3 regions of the Sphaerisporangium sp. NPDC051017 genome follow, and region 2 is predicted to be linked to each of the others. Evidence: riboswitches for the same ligand, from Rfam matches in the RefSeq annotation. Region 2 holds a riboswitch; each other region holds the start of a gene.
The links. Region 2 has a riboswitch for glycine ahead of gcvT (glycine cleavage system aminomethyltransferase GcvT). Riboswitches for the same ligand answer to the same signal wherever they lie in the genome.
Positions count from the first base shown of each region.

Region 1: another riboswitch for glycine. It lies ahead of gcvP (aminomethyl-transferring glycine dehydrogenase); the one in region 2 lies ahead of gcvT (glycine cleavage system aminomethyltransferase GcvT).
Region 3: another riboswitch for glycine. It lies ahead of gcvP (aminomethyl-transferring glycine dehydrogenase); the one in region 2 lies ahead of gcvT (glycine cleavage system aminomethyltransferase GcvT).

Region 1 covers NZ_JBFBCI010000029.1:23,981-26,236, reverse strand. The annotation lists gene gcvP (aminomethyl-transferring glycine dehydrogenase) at 1-826, opposite strand, end outside; glycine riboswitch at 866-974, opposite strand; gene AB0M95_RS22730 (Tm-1-like ATP-binding domain-containing protein) at 1,491-2,256, shown strand, end outside.
Region 2 covers NZ_JBFBCI010000004.1:90,006-92,261, reverse strand. The annotation lists gene gcvH (glycine cleavage system protein GcvH) at 1-56, opposite strand, end outside; gene gcvT (glycine cleavage system aminomethyltransferase GcvT) at 53-1,144, opposite strand; glycine riboswitch at 1,279-1,376, opposite strand; gene AB0M95_RS05710 (gamma-glutamyl-gamma-aminobutyrate hydrolase family protein) at 1,458-2,153, opposite strand; gene AB0M95_RS05705 (3-oxoacyl-ACP reductase) at 2,163-2,256, opposite strand, start outside.
Region 3 covers NZ_JBFBCI010000011.1:101,445-103,700, reverse strand. The annotation lists gene gcvP (aminomethyl-transferring glycine dehydrogenase) at 1-1,086, opposite strand, end outside; glycine riboswitch at 1,251-1,374, opposite strand; gene AB0M95_RS12680 (MerR family transcriptional regulator) at 1,538-2,161, opposite strand.

The DNA of each region.
Region 1 (2,256 bases), on a different contig from region 2:
CGCCGTAGCCGAGGGGGACGCCGAAGCGCTGGGTGGTGCCGCAGGCGATGTCGGCACCCAGGTCGCCGGGGGAGCGGACGAGTGTGAGGGCGAGGAGATCCGCGGCGATCGTGTACTTGGCGTCCTGGGCGTGCGCGTACTCGCCGAGCCGGCGGTAGAACGAGTCCTCGCGCAGCGCTCCGGACGCGCCGGGGTACTGCACGACGACCCCGAACACGTCGTCGGGCAGGTCGCCGGCCAGGTCGCCGGCCAGGTCGCGCACGTCCATGTCGATGCCGACGGCCTCGGCTCGCATCCGCACGAGCGCGATCGTCTGGGGCAGGCACTCCGCGTCGAGCAGCAGCCGGTTCGACCGGGACTTCGACGTCCGCCGCATCAGCAGCACGGCCTCGGCGACCGCGGTCGACTCGTCGAGCATCGACGCGTTCGCGGTGTCCAGGTCGGTCAGGTCCGCCACGGCGGTCTGGAAGTTCAGCAGCGCCTCGAGCCGGCCCTGGGAGATCTCTGGCTGATATGGGGTGTACGCGGTGTACCAGGCGGGGTTCTCCAGCACGTTGCGCCGGATCACCGCGGGGGTCACGGTGTCGTGGTAGCCGAGCCCGATCATCGAGGGGAGCACGGCGTTGGCTGCGGCGATCTCGCGGAGCTCACGGGTGGCCTCGGCCTCGGACACCGCGGTGGGCAGGGCCAACGGCTGAGAGGTGCGGATCGCCGGAGGGACTGCGGCGTCGACGAGCTCGTCGACGTCGCCGAAGCCGCACTCGGCGAGCATCTTGCGCTGATCCGACTCGGACGGGCCGATGTGACGGCGTGCGAAGGACGTCATGAGGGCTCCCAAAAATCGCGCCCGGCGGGTGCCGGTGCGGGAGCCCCCTCTGTCGTTGGCCTGAGAGATTCACCGACGTGCCGAGGGCACGGTCCGGCTTTCACCGTGGGCGAGGCGCGTCGGGCGCCTGCTTTCCAGAGTGGCCTGGCCTTGAGCGGTGTAGGTGCCTGAGAGATTGGCGGGGTTCTTGCTCCTCCGGCGCCCGCCCGACGTCGTCGTCGTGGGCGAGTCTCTTCCGCTCGGGCTCGTGCGGCCCGATGTGAACTTGTGACGGCGACTCTACGGGCGCCGCACCGTCCCGTCTAGACCCGAACGTTCGGCTCTCCGAACGTAACTCGTGTGTGAGCGGGTGTTCGGCCCTGAATGCCGGTCGTCGAGGTATCGAGTAGCCCGTTCGGTTTGCCGATCGATTATCAGGATTGGCCACGGGTGATCCACAGTGTGGCGGGGCGCAAGCTCGTGACCTGCGCCAGCGGGCGGGTCCGTCGCGCCGCCTCGACGCCCACTCGGTGGTGGCTTCGCCGGGACCGGTTCGGCGAGGAGGTCGGCCATCGCCGAAAGCATTCAGCGAACCGCTCATATGGCCTCTACCGTTCGGAGAACCAAACAAATATCGCCTCAGACCGTTGCGTTGTTCGGTGTTGATGGCTTACTGTCCACGACCATGAACAGCCCCTCCCGGCGCCCCGACGTTCGCCGCGCCGGTTCCCCCACAGTGGTGGTCGTCATCGGAACCTTCGACACGAAGGCCGAAGAGCTCGGAGTGCTCGCCGACGAGATCGAGGCCCAGGGCGCGACCGCTGTTCTGATGGACACGTCTGCTCGGTTGACCGAACGCCCCTCGGCGGATGTGATCGCCCGGCGCACCTTCATCGACCAGGAACAGGTCGCCGCTGCAGCAGGCAGCACGAGCGCCGCGATCAGCGCTCTTCCCCGTGGTGAGGCGGTGTCCGCGCTCCGAGCCGGCGTCACGGCCCTGCTGGAGCGGATGGTCGCCGAGCGTTCGGTCGACGGGGCCGTCTGCATGGGCGGCGCGGGCACGCACATCGCCGGTCCTGCCTTCCAACGGCTCCCGCTCGGCTTCCCGAAACTGATCATCTCGCCGCTGGCCTCCGGCGGCAGGACCTTCGAGGCCTACGTTGGCATCAAGGACGTCGCGGTTCTCCACTCGGTCGCCGACATCATCGGGGTCAACTCGGTGACCAGCGGGGTCTACCGGTCGGCGGCGGGATACATCGTGGGCGCCGCCCGTCACGTCGGCGCGGAACCGCCATGGGCCGAACGGACCTCGCCGACCATCGCGGCGTCGATGAACGGAAACACCACTCCCGCGCTCATGCGTGGCCGGGAGCGTCTCGAGGCGGCCGGCTACTCGTTCGTCGCCTTCCACGCGAACGGAGTGGGCGGACGGGCACTAGAGGACGCGGTCG
Region 2 (2,256 bases):
CCGGCGACCCACTCGTGCTCCTTGGTGTAGCTGAGCTCCTCGGGAATGCTGCTCACTTGCTCCTCCGGTAAAAAGGCAGGTCAACCACGTCGACCGGTTCATGGCTACCACGGATGTCGACCGCGAGCCCCTCGGACACGTTGGTGTCCACGTAGGCCATCGCGATCGGCTTGCCGAGGGACTGCGAGGGCGCGCCGCTGGTGACCTCTCCAACGACGGTGCCGTCCGTCAGCAGCACCACGGGATATCCGTGGCGCGGCACTCGGCGGCCCCGCGCGACGAGCCCGGTGAGGCGGCGGCGCGGCGGGATGTCCTTCAGCGGCGACAGGGCCGCGCGGCCGACGAAGTCGCCGGGCTTGTCGAACCTCACGACGCGGCCGAGGCCCGCGTCGAAGGGGGTGAGCCCCGCGTTCAGCTCGTTGCCGTACAGCGGCATGCCGGCTTCGAGCCGGAGCGTGTCCCGGGCGGACAGACCGGCGGGGCGCAGCCCGTACGCGTCGCCCGCCTTGGTGAGTTCCTGCCAGAGGGGGACGGCGTCGGCGGCGGCGACGAAGAGCTCGAAGCCGTCCTCGCCGGTGTAGCCGGTGCGGGCGATCAGGGCCTCGGCGCCGGCGACCGTGCCGGGCAGGCCCGCGTAGTACTTCAGCGACGGGAGGTCGGCGTCGGTGAGCGTGGCGAGGATCTCCTGGGCGCGGGGGCCCTGGACGGCGATCAGCGCGTACTGGTCGGAGCGGTCGTCGACCTCGGCGTCGAAGTCCGTGGAGCGCTCGGTCAGCTCGGCGGCGACGCGCGCGTAGTTGGAGGCGTTGGCGACGACCATGAACTCCTCGCCCGCCAGGCGGTAGACGATCAGGTCGTCCAGGACGCCGCCGTCGGGGGCGCAGATCATGGTGTACCGGGCGCGGCCGGGCTCCAGCGCGGACAGATTGCCGACCAGCGCGTGGTCCAGCGCCTCGCCCGCCTGCGGGCCCGTGACGAAGATCTCGCCCATGTGGGAGAGGTCGAAGAGGCCGGCGGCCGTGCGCACCGCGTTGTGCTCGGCGGATTCGCTGCCGTAGCGCAACGGCATCAGCCAGCCGGCGAAGTCGGTGAGCGTCGCGCCGAGGGTCTCGTGCACCTCGCGGAGCGGTGTGGGTCTGGACATGATGCGCACCTCAGACAGGGTTGGATGAGAGCATCCTCCCCCTCTGTCATCGGTGCCTGAGAGTTTCGCCCGGGTTTTGCCGGACTTTCACCTTCGGCGAGGCCCCCGGAGGAGGCCTGCTTTCCAGAGATCACCTTGCCCGCGCGGTCCTTTGCCTTGTGAGGTTCGCGGGGAGGACTTGCTCCTTCAGGGGTCCTGACCGGATGTCAGGACTCTCTCCCGCACGGGATCATCGGTGTTCTCGCCCACCCTACCAATGCCTGCCCTCCTGTCCATGCCCAGCGGCGGCCACTCCCTCCCCGGTCAGGGTGGGCTAGGTGGCGGCGGCGGTGATGAGGGCGTGGAAGAGGGTGTTGTCATCGCCGGTCTCCGGGTGCCATTGGACGGCGAGCGTGAACGGGTGGCCAGGGAGTTCGACGGCCTCGACGGTGCCGTCCTCGGCGGTGGCGGTGACGATCAGGCCCTCGCCGAGGCGGGCTGCCGCCTGGTGGTGGTAGTGGGCGGTGTCGACGGGGCCGGTGCCGAGGATCTCGGCGAGCCTGGTGCCCGGCTCCGGGCGTACGGGCATCTGGCCGTAGCGGCCAGGGACGGGGGCGTGGGCGCTGTGGCCGGTCACGTGGGGCAGGTGCTGGTGGAGGGCGCCGCCGAGGCGGACGTTCAGGACCTGGAGGCCCCGGCAGATGCCCAGGAACGGCAGTTCGGCCTTCAGAGCGGCACCGACCAGCCCAAACTCAGCCTCATCCCGAAATTTCCGGACGTAGCCGGTGTGCTCCGCCGGTTCCTCCCCGTACCGCCCCGGATCGACGTCCCCGCCGCCCGCCACGATCAGCCCGTCGAGCAGCTCGACCAGCGGCGCCGGGTCACCCGCCGGGGGCAGCAGCACCGGCTGGCCCCCGGCCCGGACGACCTGGTCGACGTAGTCGTACGGCAGCAGCGCCGCCCGCGTCTCCCAGACAGTGAACGCGGCCGGCTCGACGTAACAGGTGATCCCGATGACGGGCCGTGACATCGCGAAGCCCTACAGCGGGGTGACGTAGGCGCCGGAGATGCCGCCGTCCACCAGGAACTCGGCGCCGGTGATGAAGCTCGCGTCGTCCGAGGCCAGGAACGCC
Region 3 (2,256 bases), on a different contig from region 2:
CTGGGCGATGCGCCGCAGGCCCTCGGGGCCGTGGTAGGCGGCGTACATGCCGGCGATGACGGCCAGCAGGACCTGGGCGGTGCAGATGTTGCTGGTGGCCTTCTCCCGGCGGATGTGCTGCTCGCGGGTCTGCAGGGCCAGCCGGTAGGCGGGGCGCCCGTCGGCGTCCTGCGACACGCCCACCAGGCGGCCGGGCATCTGCCGCTGCAGGCCCTCGCGGACGGACATGTAGGCGGCGTGCGGGCCGCCGAAACCGAGCGGGACGCCGAAGCGCTGGGAGGAGCCGACCGCGATGTCGGCGCCGAGGAAGCCGGGGGCCTCGGTGAGCGTGAGCGCGAGCAGGTCGGCGGCGACGACGACCAGCGCGCCGCGGGCGTGGGCCTCGTCGGCGACGGCGCGGAAGTCCTTCAGGCGGCCGCTCGCCCCGGGGTACTGGACGAGGACGGCGAACAGCTCGCCCTCGGGCAGGCCCTCGGAGAGGTCGGCCTCGGCCAGCTCGATGCCGAGCGGCTCGGCGCGGGTGGCGAGCACGGCCTTGGTCTGCGGGAGGGTGTCGGCGTCCACGACGAACACCGGGCTCTTGGCGCGGCCGGCGCGGCGGGCCAGCGTCATCGCCTCGGCGGCGGCGGTGGCCTCGTCCAGCAGCGAGGCGCCGGCGACGTCCAGGCCGGTGAGGTCGCTGATCATGGTCTGGAAGTTGAGCAGCGCCTCCAGGCGGCCCTGCGAGATCTCCGGCTGGTAGGGCGTGTAGGCGGTGTACCAGCCGGGGTTCTCCAGCAGGTTGCGCCGGATGACCGCGGGGGTGATCGTGTCGTGGTAGCCAAGCCCGATCATCGAGGTGAGCACCCGGTTTCGGGAGGCCAGCGCGCGCAGCTCGGCGATGGCCTCGGTCTCGCTCGCCGCGCCGGGCAGGTCCAGCGGGCCCTCGGCGCGGATCACCTCGGGGACGGCGACGGCCACCAGGTCGGCGACGGAGGCGTAGCCGACGGCCTCCAGCATGCGCGCCTGCTCGGCGTCGGCCGGGCCGATGTGCCGGGTGGCGAAGGGCGGTGCGGACAGGTCGCGAAGCGGTGACCGATCGGTCATGGATGCCCTCCAGTGGGGTAGAGACCGGCGCGTGGCACGCGCGTTTGCCGTCTCCCCCTCTGTCGGCGCGGTGCGATCACCGCGACCTGAGAGCTTCACCCCCCGCGGGGGCTTGCACCGTCGGTGAGGCACGCCTGGCGGGCATGCCTGCTTTCCAGAGTCGCCTCACCCGCGCGGTACGTGAGCCTGAGAGATTCCGGGGAGGTTGCTCCTTCGGCGCCCGGGTCGCTCACCGGTGCCGCGGCCGCGGCACCGGCCCGCTCCCCGGGACTCTCCCGCGCGGGGTCGTAAGCCTTCGGCTCAACTGTACCGTCCCGCCCCTGGTAGGGGGTTACCCCAGTCCCCGCACCCCGTTGCTCGGCCCGCCGGCCTGCGGGTTCGCCATGCGCGGCCCCACACCGCGTACAACTGCGACCCCCTGCCCCGGCCCCCGGTAGGGGTGCGGGCCCGTTCAGCCCGTCTTGCGGGCCTTCCTGCGGCGAGCCAGCTCGTCACCCGGGTGATCCTCCGCGGAATCCGAGGCGGCCGGCTCGACCCGTTCCCCCGGCAGCTCCGCCAGGGACCCCTCGACCTCGCGCCAGACGCCGCCGAGGGCGATGCCGAACACACCCTGGCCGCCCTCGAGCAGGTCGATCACCTCGTCGGCCGAGGTGCACTCGTAGACGCTCACTCCGTCGCTCATCAGCGTGATCTGGGCCAGGTCGTTGACCCCGCGGTCGCGCAGGTGCTGCACCGCGGTGCGGATCTGCTGGAGCGACACCCCGGTGTCGAGCAGGCGCTTGACCACCTTGAGCACGAGGATGTCGCGAAAGCTGTAGAGCCGCTGGGAGCCCGAGCCATGGGCCGCCCGCACCGACGGCTCGACGAGCTGGGTGCGGGCCCAGTAGTCGAGCTGCCGGTAGGTGATGCCGGCCGCCGAGCAGGCCGTCGGGCCGCGGTATCCCACGTCGGCGGGCAGCGACGCCGGCCGCTCGTCGAACAGCAGGCCCTGCTCTCCCGCGCGCTCCCGCGCCGACCGGCGCTGGGCCGGATCGTGCTGGCCGGCCGTCTTTCCCTCGCCGCTGCTGACCGCCACTGCGGACCTCCGGCTTTCTCTCATCCCACGGTCTGATCTGGGGGTTCGTGAATTACAACCGTGGTTTCCCTTGCACCGTAGGACCGGTGCGATGC